Duganella zoogloeoides: one gene and its partner. The protein of the gene in region 2 interacts with the protein of the main gene of each other region in a pairwise test. Links are inferred from orthologs where the notes say so. Each region holds a gene or a part of one and is shown on either strand. Other genes may lie near its edges.

Evidence for each region. Proteins that work in one complex are often made in the same cells at the same time.
Region 1: the proteins of nth (region 2) and aceE interact in binary tests that used the Escherichia coli proteins (3 or more experiments, as listed by UniProt). The link is inferred for Duganella zoogloeoides from one-to-one orthologs.

What each region holds. Positions count from the first base shown.
Region 1 is NZ_CP140152.1:998,828-1,003,583, reverse strand. Bases 1,477-4,700 are described here. They hold aceE (pyruvate dehydrogenase (acetyl-transferring), homodimeric type), read right to left. Parts: upstream 4,368-4,700; coding sequence 1,677-4,367; downstream 1,477-1,676. Other genes in these bases: folD (bifunctional methylenetetrahydrofolate dehydrogenase/methenyltetrahydrofolate cyclohydrolase FolD), read left to right, coding at 4,636-4,700; aceF (dihydrolipoyllysine-residue acetyltransferase), read right to left, coding at 1,477-1,550. In the rest of the region: more of aceF, read right to left, coding at 1-1,476; more of folD, read left to right, coding at 4,701-4,756. UniProt on the Escherichia coli protein: Component of the pyruvate dehydrogenase (PDH) complex, that catalyzes the overall conversion of pyruvate to acetyl-CoA and CO(2).
Region 2 is NZ_CP140152.1:4,797,342-4,803,054, reverse strand. What follows is about bases 27-3,010. They hold nth (endonuclease III), read right to left. Parts: upstream 1,851-3,010; coding sequence 1,203-1,850; downstream 27-1,202. Other genes in these bases: SR858_RS21135 (MarR family winged helix-turn-helix transcriptional regulator), read right to left, coding at 2,647-3,010; rsxB (electron transport complex subunit RsxB), read right to left, coding at 1,847-2,560; proB (glutamate 5-kinase), read left to right, coding at 68-1,186; SR858_RS21155 (hypothetical protein), read right to left, coding at 27-81. Also shown: more of SR858_RS21155, read right to left, coding at 1-26; more of SR858_RS21135, read right to left, coding at 3,011-3,057; SR858_RS21130 (polyhydroxyalkanoate depolymerase), read right to left, coding at 3,137-4,378; SR858_RS21125 (NAD(P)/FAD-dependent oxidoreductase), read right to left, coding at 4,640-5,704. UniProt on the Escherichia coli protein: DNA repair enzyme that has both DNA N-glycosylase activity and AP-lyase activity. The DNA N-glycosylase activity releases various damaged pyrimidines from DNA by cleaving the N-glycosidic bond, leaving an AP (apurinic/apyrimidinic) site.

The DNA.
Region 1 (4,756 bases), 3.8 Mb from region 2 along the record:
ATCATCAGACGTGGCTGGAAGGCCTTGCCGTCCCATACCGGCTTGATCGATGCCTTGGACAAGCCCAGGATCGCCACTTCCGGCGCGTTGACGATCGGCGTGAAGTGCGTGCCGCCGATGCCGCCCAGCGACGAGATGGTGAAGGTCGCGCCCTGCATGTCGGCCGGTTTGAGTTTGCCGTCACGCGCTTGCAAGGAGAGTTCCGTCATTTCGCGGGCGATCTGCGAGACCGATTTCTGGTCGGCGTTTTTGATGACCGGGACCACCAGGCCGTTCGGCGTGTCTGCCGCGAAGCCGATGTTGTAGTACTGCTTGAGAATCAGGTTTTCACCCTTCGCATCGAGCGACGAGTTAAACGACGGGAACTTCTTCAGTGCAGCAACCGAGGCCTTGATCACGAATGCCAGCATGGTGAGCTTGGCGGCATCCTTGTTCTTGGCGTTGGCGTTGTTGGTATCGACGCGGAATGCTTCCAGGTCGGTGACGTCCGCTTCGTCGAACTGCGTGACGTGCGGGATCTGCACCCAGTTGCGGTGCAGGTTCGGGCCACTGATCTTCTTGATGCGCGACAGCGGCAGCAGTTCGGTCGGACCGAATTTGGAAAAGTCCAGCGACGGCCATGGCAGCACGTTGAAGTTGCCGCCGCCAGCGTTGGACGATGCCGCGCCGACTGGCGCTGCGGTCGTACCAGCCATGACGCCCTTGACGTAGTTCTGCACGTCGATCTGGGTGATGCGGCCTTTCGGACCCGAACCTGGCACCTTGCCCAGGTCCACGCCCAGTTCACGTGCGAACTTGCGGATCGATGGCGATGCGTGGGCCAATTTGCCGGTTTGAACCGAGCCTTGCGAGGCAGCCGGTGCAGCGGCTGCTGGAGCTGCTGCAGCAGGTGCAGGTGCAGGCGCTGGTGCAGCAGCTGGCGCGGCGCTTGGTGCTGGTGCAGCAGCAGGAGCAGCGGCAGCAGGAGCACCACCGGTCGATTCAACCACGAACACGATGGTACCCATGGCAACCTTGTCGCCGACTTTTACTTTAACTTCCTTGACCACGCCGGCGTGCGACGATGGGATTTCCATGCTGGCCTTGTCCGATTCCACGGTCAGCAGCGACTGGTCCACCTTGATGGTGTCGCCCACCTTGACCATCACTTCGATGACTTCCACTTCCTTGAAGTCGCCGATGTCCGGTACCGCGATGTCCACCGGGCCGGCAGCGGCGGCAGCCGGTGCAGGAGCTGGTGCAGCAGCAGGTGTTGGCGCAGCGGCGGCAGGTGCAGGAGCGGCAGCAGCGGCTGGCGCAGGCGCAGCAGCAGCTTCGCCTTCCAGCAGCAACAGCAGGCCGCCTTCGGCGATCTTGTCGCCGACCTTGACCTTGATTTCCTTGATCACGCCGGCGGCCGACGATGGAATCTCCATGCTGGCCTTGTCCGATTCAACGGTGACCAGCGACTGGTCCACCTTGATGGTGTCGCCAACCTTGACCATCAGCTCGATGACTTCCACTTCCTTGAAGTCGCCGATATCCGGGACTTTAACTTCCACAATGCTCATAGCGTTTGCTCCGTATTCTGTTTGTGCGAGCCGTCATCCCTCGCGTACGCGGGGATCCATACTGAGGCGCCGAAGCCACCGGTCTATGGATCCCCGCGTTCGCGGGGATGACGTACCAACCGACTGTTATTGAGTCACTGGGTTAGGTTTGTTCGGATCGAGGTTGTATTTGGCCACGGCCTGTTCAACCACGGACACGTCCAGCTTGCCTTCTTCGGCCAGCGATTTCAGTGCGGCGACCGTGATGTAGTAACGGTTCACTTCAAAGAATTCGCGCAGCTTGACGCGGCTGTCCGAACGGCCGAAGCCGTCGGTGCCCAGTACGCGGTAGGTACGGTCCTTCGGAATGAAGGCACGGATCTGTTCCGCAAACGCACGCATGTAGTCGGTGGTGGCAACGATCGGGCCGGTGGTGGCGTTCATCAGTTGCGTCACGTACGGTACGCGCTGTTCCTTGGCCGGGTTGACCAGGTTCCAGCGTTCGGCGTCCTGGCCGTCACGCGCCACCAGCGTCAGCGACGGTGCGGACCAGACGTCGGCCGCGATGTTCCAGTCGTTTTTCAGCAGGTCTTGCGCCGCGATCGATTCGCGCAGGATGGTGCCGGAACCCAGCAACTGCACGCGCTGTTGCAGCGACTCGTCGCCTTTTTGCAGCAGGTACAGGCCTTTCAGGATGCCCTCTTCCTGGCCTGGCTTGATGCCAGGGTGCGGGTAGTTCTCGTTCATGATGGTGATGTAGTAGAACACGTCTTCCTGTTCTTCCACCATGCGGCGCATACCGTCCTGGATGATGACTGCCAGCTCGTGACCGAAGGTCGGGTCGTACGGCATGCAGTTCGGGACCGCAGCGGCAAACAGGTGGCTGTGGCCATCTTCGTGCTGCAGGCCTTCGCCGTTCAGCGTGGTGCGGCCGGCGGTGCCGCCCATCAGGAAGCCACGGGCGCGCATGTCGGCGGCGGCCCATACCAGGTCGCCGATACGCTGCATGCCGAACATCGAGTAGTACGTGTAGAACGGGATCATCACGCGGTTGTTGGTCGAGTACGAGGTCGCCGCAGCGATCCACGAGCTCATACCACCGGCTTCGTTGATACCCTCTTGCAGGATCTGGCCGGCCTTGTCTTCGCGGTAGTACATGACCTGGTCTTTATCGACCGGCTCGTACAACTGGCCCTGCTGGTTGAAGATACCAACCTGGCGGAACAGGCCTTCCATACCGAACGTGCGCGATTCATCGACCAGCACCGGCACGATGCGGGCGCCCACGCTCTGGTCTTTCAGCAGCGTGGTCAGGATACGCACGTAAGCCTGGGTGGACGATACTTCGCGGCCTTCGGCCGTGGCGTCCAGCACGTTCTGGAATGCGGAGAGCGGTGGCACCGTCAGCTTTTCGTCCGCTTGCATGCGGCGCGCCGGCAGGTAGCCGCCGAGGGCCGCGCGGCGCTCGTGCAGGTACTTCATTTCCGGTGCGTCGTCGGCTGGCTTGTAGAACGGGATGTCGGCCAGTTGATCGTCCGGAATCGGGATCGAGTAGCGGTCGCGCATTTCGCGCACGGCTTCGTCGGTCAGTTTCTTGGTGTTGTGCGCGGTGTTGCGTGCTTCGCCGTGCTTGCCCATGCCGAAGCCCTTGATGGTTTTCACCAGCAGCACGGTCGGTTGGCCCTTGTGTTCCTGCGCGACCTTGAAGGCGGCGTAGATCTTGTGCGGATCGTGGCCGCCACGGGTCAGGCGCCAGATGTCATCGTCGGTCATGTTGGCAACCATCTCGAGCAGCTTTGGATGCTTGCCGAAGAAGTGCTTGCGCACGTACGCGCCGTCCTTGGCCTTGTAGTTCTGGTATTCACCGTCCACGGTGTCCATCATCACCTTGCGCAGGATGCCTTCCTTGTCCTTGGCCAGCAGTGCGTCCCAGCCCGGGCCCCACACGACTTTGACCACGTTCCAGCCGGCGCCACGGAACTCGCCTTCCAGTTCCTGGATGATCTTGCCGTTGCCGCGCACCGGACCGTCCAGACGTTGCAGGTTGCAGTTGACGACGATGACCAGGTTGTCGAGCTTTTCGCGCGAGGCCATGCCGATCGCGCCCAGCGATTCCGGTTCGTCCATCTCGCCGTCGCCGCAGAAGGCCCAGACCTTGCGGTCGGTGGTGTCGGCGATCGAGCGCGCGTGCAGGTACTTCAGGAAGCGCGCCTGGTAGATCGCCATCAGCGGGCCCAGACCCATCGAGACGGTAGGGAACTGCCAGAAGTTCGGCATCAGTTTCGGGTGCGGGTACGACGACAGGCCGCCACCGTCCACTTCGCGGCGGAAGTGGGTCAGCTGGTCTTCGGTCAGGCGGCCTTCGAGGAACGCGCGCGCATACACGCCCGGCGAGGAGTGCCCCTGGATGTACAGCAGGTCGCCGCCATGATTTTCGCTTGGCGCTTTCCAGAAGTGGTTGAAGCCGATGCCCAGCATGTTGGCCAGCGAGGCAAACGAGGACAGGTGGCCACCGAGATCGCCATCGACGCGGTTGGCCTTGACGACCATCGCCATGGCGTTCCAGCGCATCCACGAGCGCAGTTTTTCTTCGTATTCGAGATTGCCCGGGCAGTGCTGTTCCTGCTCAACCGGGATGGTGTTGACGTAGGCGGTATTGGCGGAGAACGGGATATCCGAGCCGCTCTGGCGTGCCAGGTCGATCAGGCGTTCCAGCAGGTAATGCGCACGATCAGGGCCCTCTTGTTCGAGTACCGAGGCCAGGGAATCCAACCATTCTTTGGTTTCTTGCGAATCAGGGTCGGTGCTTGCCGGTACCTGGTCGAGTTGATCTGACATGTGTTAAGTCTCCTGAGTTAAAGGCCCGTGTGGTGCATCTGCCGGGCCTGTGGAACGCTGATTATTTACCAATACTTCTACGACGTGTGGGGATTCTAACAGTGATTTTTTGCTTTTTCAAACTATGATAAGTCATTTCATATCGTGGGATTTCCCTATGAAAATCTTGTGCGGTGCAGCATTCCAACAGGCCGGAAATCGCGGGACCGGTCGCGTTAGCGCTTATAATCTCGCTTCCCTCTTCCAATCCTCCTAACCTGGTTAAAACATGTCTGCTCAACTGATCGACGGAATCGCCCTCTCCCAAAAACTGCGTGCTGAAATTGCTGCACGTGCTGCCGTGCTCACCGCCAAAGGCAAACAACCCGGCCTGGCCGTGATCCTGGTCG
Region 2 (5,713 bases):
CCTGAGCACATCAAGCACCATCACAGCACCGTCGTTTTCTTCGCTTGTCTGGAGTAGTGTCGCACCCATGAATTCCGTCATACAAAAAGCTCAACGCATCATCATCAAGGTCGGCTCGTCGCTGGTCACCAACGACGGCCGTGGCCTCGACCACGCCGCCATCGCCCGCTGGGCTGCGCAAATCGCCGCCTTGCGCGCGCTCGGCAAGCAGGTCGTGCTGGTCTCGTCCGGCGCGATTGCCGAAGGCATGCTGCGCCTTGGCTTCGAGCGCCGCCCGCACGACATCCACGAATTGCAGGCTTGCGCCGCAGTTGGCCAGATGGGCCTGGCGCAAATCTACGAAACCAGCTTCCGCGCCCACGCGCTGGGCACGGCGCAGGTGCTGCTGACCCACGCCGACCTGGCCGACCGCGAACGCTACCTGAACGCCCGCTCCACGCTGACCACCTTGCTGCGCCTCGGCATCGTGCCGATCATCAATGAGAACGACACGGTGGTCACCGACGAAATCAAGTTCGGCGACAACGACACCCTCGGTGCGCTGGTCGCCAACCTGATCGAGGCCGACGCGCTGATCATCCTCACCGACCAGAAAGGTTTATATAGCGCCGATCCGCGCAAGGACCCCGCTGCCGTATTGATCGAGCATGGCCGCGCCGGCGATCTCACGCTCGAAGCGATGGCCGGCGGCGCCGGCAGCAGCCTGGGGCGCGGCGGCATGCTGACCAAGATCCTGGCTGCCAAGCGCGCCGCCAAGTCGGGCGCTCACACGGTGATCGCCTACGGCCGCGAAGAAAACGTCCTGGAACGCCTGGCCGCCGGCGAAGCGATCGGCACCGAGCTGGCCGCGCAAACCGGCCATCTCACCGCGCGCAAGCAATGGATGGCCGACCACCTGCACACCGCAGGCCAGGTCGTGCTTGACGCCGGCGCGGTACAAAAACTGACGGCCGAGGGCAAGTCGCTGTTGCCGATCGGCGTGATCGAGGTGAAAGGGGAGTTTGGCCGTGGCGCCGTGATCACGTGCGTGGACCAGCTTGGTGTGCCGGTGGCGCGCGGGTTGTCGAACTATACGAGTGCCGAGACCCGGCGCATCATGCGCAAACCGTCGAGCGAGATCGAGGCGATCCTCGGCTACCTCGAGGGCAAGGAGCTGGTGCACCGCGATAACCTGGTGCTGGTGTAAGCCGGCGCTGCCGGCCTTAAATACCGTCTGGCGCGGGTGTCTTGGCGCGGTAGTCGCACAAATCGATCTGCATGCAGTTCCAGCACTCGGGCTTACGCGCTCTGCAGGTATAGCGCCCGTGCAGGATCAGCCAGTGGTGGGCGTCCTGCAAAAACTCTTTCGGGATGAACTTGAGCAGCTTCTGCTCGACGATCTCGACGTTTTTACCGGGCGCCAGCCCGGTGCGGTTCGACACGCGGAAGATATGGGTATCGACCGCCATGGTCGGTTCGCCAAAGGCCGTATTCATGACCACGTTGGCGGTCTTGCGGCCCACGCCGGGCAGGGCTTCGAGCGACTCGCGGTCGCGCGGCACTTCGCCGCCGTGCAGGTCCACCAGCATCCTGCACGTGGCGATCACATTCTTGCCCTTGGTTTTATACAGGCCGATGGTCTGGATATAGGTCTTGAGTTCGTCCTCGCCCAGGTCGAGTATCGCCTGCGGCGTGTTGGCTACCGGGTAGAGCTTGCGGGTGGCCTTGTTCACGCCGACGTCGGTGGCCTGCGCCGACAGCAGTACCGCGATCAGCAGTTCAAACGGCGTGGTGTATTCAAGTTCGGTCTTGGGATGGGGATTGGCGGCGCGGAAGCGCACGAACATTTCGTGGCGTTTGGCTGGATTCATTCAGGCTTGGTTCCGTTCTGGCTGGTTGCCGCAGCTTCGGCTGCCGCAGCTTCCTTCTTGGCGCGGGCGCGTTCCATGGCGGCGGCGATGATGGCTTTTTTGCGCGCGAGCGCCTCGGCGGACGCGGCGTCGGCCGGATCGATGGCGTTGACGACCTCCATCTTGCTGTGGGCCTTGGCGGCCAGGCGTTCGTCGTTTTCCTGCTTTTCGCGCTGGAGGCGCACGGTGCGGAAGTCGTGGCGCTCACGGGCGGCATCGGCGTCGGGCTGACTCCAGGCGGCCCAGCCGGTGGTCTCGGTGACCGGGTACATGACGATGCAATCGACCGGGCACGGGTTCACGCACAGGTCGCAGCCGGTACACAGGTCGGGCACGATGGTGTGCATCAGCTTGGCAGCGCCGACGATGGCATCCACCGGGCAGGCCTGGATGCACAGGGTGCAGCCGATGCACAGCGACGCGTCGATATAGGCGACTGCGCGTGGCCGCTCGAGGCCGTTGATGGGGTTGAGCGGAATGACCTTGCGGCCGGTCACTGCCGACAGCCTGGCAATGCCCTCGGCGCCGCCGGGCGGGCACTGGTTGATCTCGGCTGCGCCGTCGGCGATCGCCTGCGCGTATGGACGGCAGCCATCGAAGCCGCACTTGGTGCATTGCGTTTGCGGCAGGACGTCTTCGATGCGGTCGGCGAGGGTGCGGAGGTCGGACACGGCGGTTTCAAAATCGGTAAAACGCCATTATCCGACATCTGCGCGCTGCGCACCGAAAAACCGCACGCGGCGTACTGTCTCCCCGGTTACGCAGCGCCGATGCGGGGAATGGTGAACACGCCGTCGAGCGACAGCAGTTCGAGGCGATGCTGTTCGGCCAGCTGGGCCAGGATGGTTTCACCGTGCGGCAGCAGGTGGATTTCCACGCGGCGGCGGTCGGTCTCGCTCACGCGGCGCACGACCAGGCCCATCGCTTCGCAGCGCGTGGCCAGCGCCACCACGCCGTGGTGCTTCGCTTGCAGACGTTCTGCCAGCTCGCCCACCGTGGCCCAGTCGCGGCCCGGATAGCCCTTGATGTGCAGCAGCAGCAGGTATTGCAGCGGAGTGATGCCTTGCGCTTGCACCACGTCTTCGGAAAAGCGTTCGAAGCGGCGCATTTGGTAGCGGAATTCGGACAGCGCGGCAAAGTCCGATTTGTCGAGAGTTTTGGTGGTCATGCCAAAATATATCACAGCATGATGTATTTGACGGAAAAAATACCCGGGCGCCGTTGTAGCGGCCGGGTATTTTGCAGACTTAAGCGTGCTGTTTAATGAAGTCGGTGATTTTCGGGCACACCATCTCGCGCCAGCGGCGGCCCGAGAAAATGCCGTAGTGGCCGGCGCCCGGCGCGACGAAATCCTGTTTCATGTCGTCCGGAATATTGCTGCACAGGTCATGCGCGGCCTGGGTCTGGCCGGCGCCGGAAATGTCGTCGAGCTCGCCTTCGACCGTGAACAGCGCCACCGAGGTGATGTCTTGCGGCCGCACCAGCTGGCCGCCCACTTCCCAGGTGCCGCGCGGCAGGGCGAAGTCCTGGAACACGGTCTTGATGGTGTCGAGGTAGTACTCGGCGGGCATGTCCAGCACGGCGTTGTACTCGTCGTAGAACTTGCGGTGCGATTCGGCGGTTTCTTCGTCACCCTTGACCAGGTGGTTGTAGAAATCGCGGTGACTTTCGGCGTGGCGGCCCGGGTTCATGGCGATGAAGCCGGCGTGCTGCAGGAAGCCCGGGTACACCTTGCGGCCGAAACCGGGGTAGTTCGGTGGCACCGGGTAAATCACGGTGTTTTCAAACCACGAGAATTTCTTCTCGGTCGCCAGGTTGTTGACGGCCGTGGGCGAGCGGCGCGGGTCGATCGGGCCGCCCATCATGGTCATGGTTTTCGGCAGTTTGGGATCGTTGGCGGTGGCCATCAGCGCAATGGCAGCCAATACCGGCACGGTGGGCTGGCACACGGAAATCACGTGCACGTCCGGGCCCAGGTGGCGGATGAAGTCCTGCACATAATAAATGTAGTCGTCGAGGTGGAAGGCGCCATCGGCCAGCGGCACCATGCGGGCGTCGGTCCAGTCGGTGATGAAGACGTCGTGCTCGACCAGCAGGCCGCGCACGGTGTCGCGCAGCAGCGTGGAGTGGTGGCCCGACAACGGCGCGACCAGCAGCACGGTGGGCTGCGCCAGGTCCTTGATTTGCTGGTCGTCGAGGTCCTTGCGGAAATGGATCAGGCGGCAGAACGGTTTGTTGACTGTCACCTGCTCGATGATGCCCACCGGCGCGTCGAGCCCCTTGACCGGCGACGTATCGATGCCGAACGCCGGCTTTTCGTAGTCCTTGCCCAACCGGTACATCAGTTCGTAGCCGGCGGCGATGCGCTGCGCGAACGGCGTGTGCGCCAGCGGCGAGACCGGATTGCTGAAGATTTTGGCGGAGGCATCGGCCCACTGCATCAGTGGCGTGAGCATCGATCGTTGCATTTCGTGCAGTTGGTAGAGCATGGTAGTTGTCCCGGTGTTTTTATGGTGCGTTGCACCAATTCATGCATGATACGCCAATTCAGCGGCGCAGGCCGCATGGAGGGCTGGTGATCGATGCATTTTTGGTGCCTCGGGGAAAAATTACTGATATTGCGCAACAAATCCCGTCTCAAGAATAATACTGCTGCGGCCATAAAAAAAGCAGCGTTTCCGCTGCTTTTCTGTAGGACATCTACCTGAGTGTTGTGTTACTGGCGATGCGCTAGTAGCACTTGATCAAGCTTAATCAAAAACTGGCGTCTCCACGCCCAACACCTTGTGCAGCTTCGGCGAGGTGGTGGTGTATTGCATGTGGATTTTCTTGTCCGGGAAGATGTACGGTGCGGCGCCGAAGGCGGCCAGCGCGGCTTCGTGGAAGCCCGACAGGATCAGCTTTTTCTTGCCCGGATAGGTGTTGATGTCGCCCACGGCAAAGATGCCCGGCACATTGGTTTCGAACTTCTCGGTGTCTTGCACCTTGAGCTGGCGGCGCTCGATGTCCAGGCCCCATTCGGCGATCGGGCCCAGCTTCGGCGACAGGCCGTAGAACACCAGCAGCATGTCCAGCGGCACGCGGCGGGTGACGCCGTCCTGGCCGGTGACCTTCAGTTCGGTCAGCTTGTCGTCCTTGGTCTCGAAACCGGTGGCCTGGCCCACGATCAGCTGCATTTCGTAGTCGTCGCACAGCGCTTTCATCTTGGCGACCGAGGCTGGCGCGGCGCGGAAGTCTTCACGGCGGTGCAGCAGCACGACCGATTCGGCCTTGCCGACGAAGTTCAGGGCCCAGTCCAGGGCCGAGTCGCCGCCGCCGCAGATGACCAGGTTCTTGCCTTCGAACTGGGCCGGATCCTTGACCTTGTAGTGCAGTTGCGAACCTTCGAAGACGTCGATGCCGTCCACTTTCAGGGTGCGGGCCTGGAACGAACCGACGCCGGCAGCAATGAAGATAGTCTTGGTGATGAACTCGGTGCCGGCGGTGGTGGCGACGTCGAAACGGCCGTCGTCGCGGCGTTGAACCTTGACCACTTCCTGGCCCAAATGGAAGGTCGGCTCGAACGGCTCGATCTGCTTGAGCAGGTTGTCGGTCAGTTCCTGGCCGGTGCACGAAGGCACGGCCGGGATGTCGTAGATCGGCTTGTCAGGATACAGTTCGACGCATTGTCCGCCCACCGCGCCCAGCGAATCGATCACATGGGCTTTGATTTCCAGCAGACCCAGTTCGAAGACCTGGAACAGGCCGACCGGGCCGGCGCCAATGATGACGGCATCGGTTTCGATGACGCCGGTAGGGGTGACAGTGCTATTCATTCGTTTTTC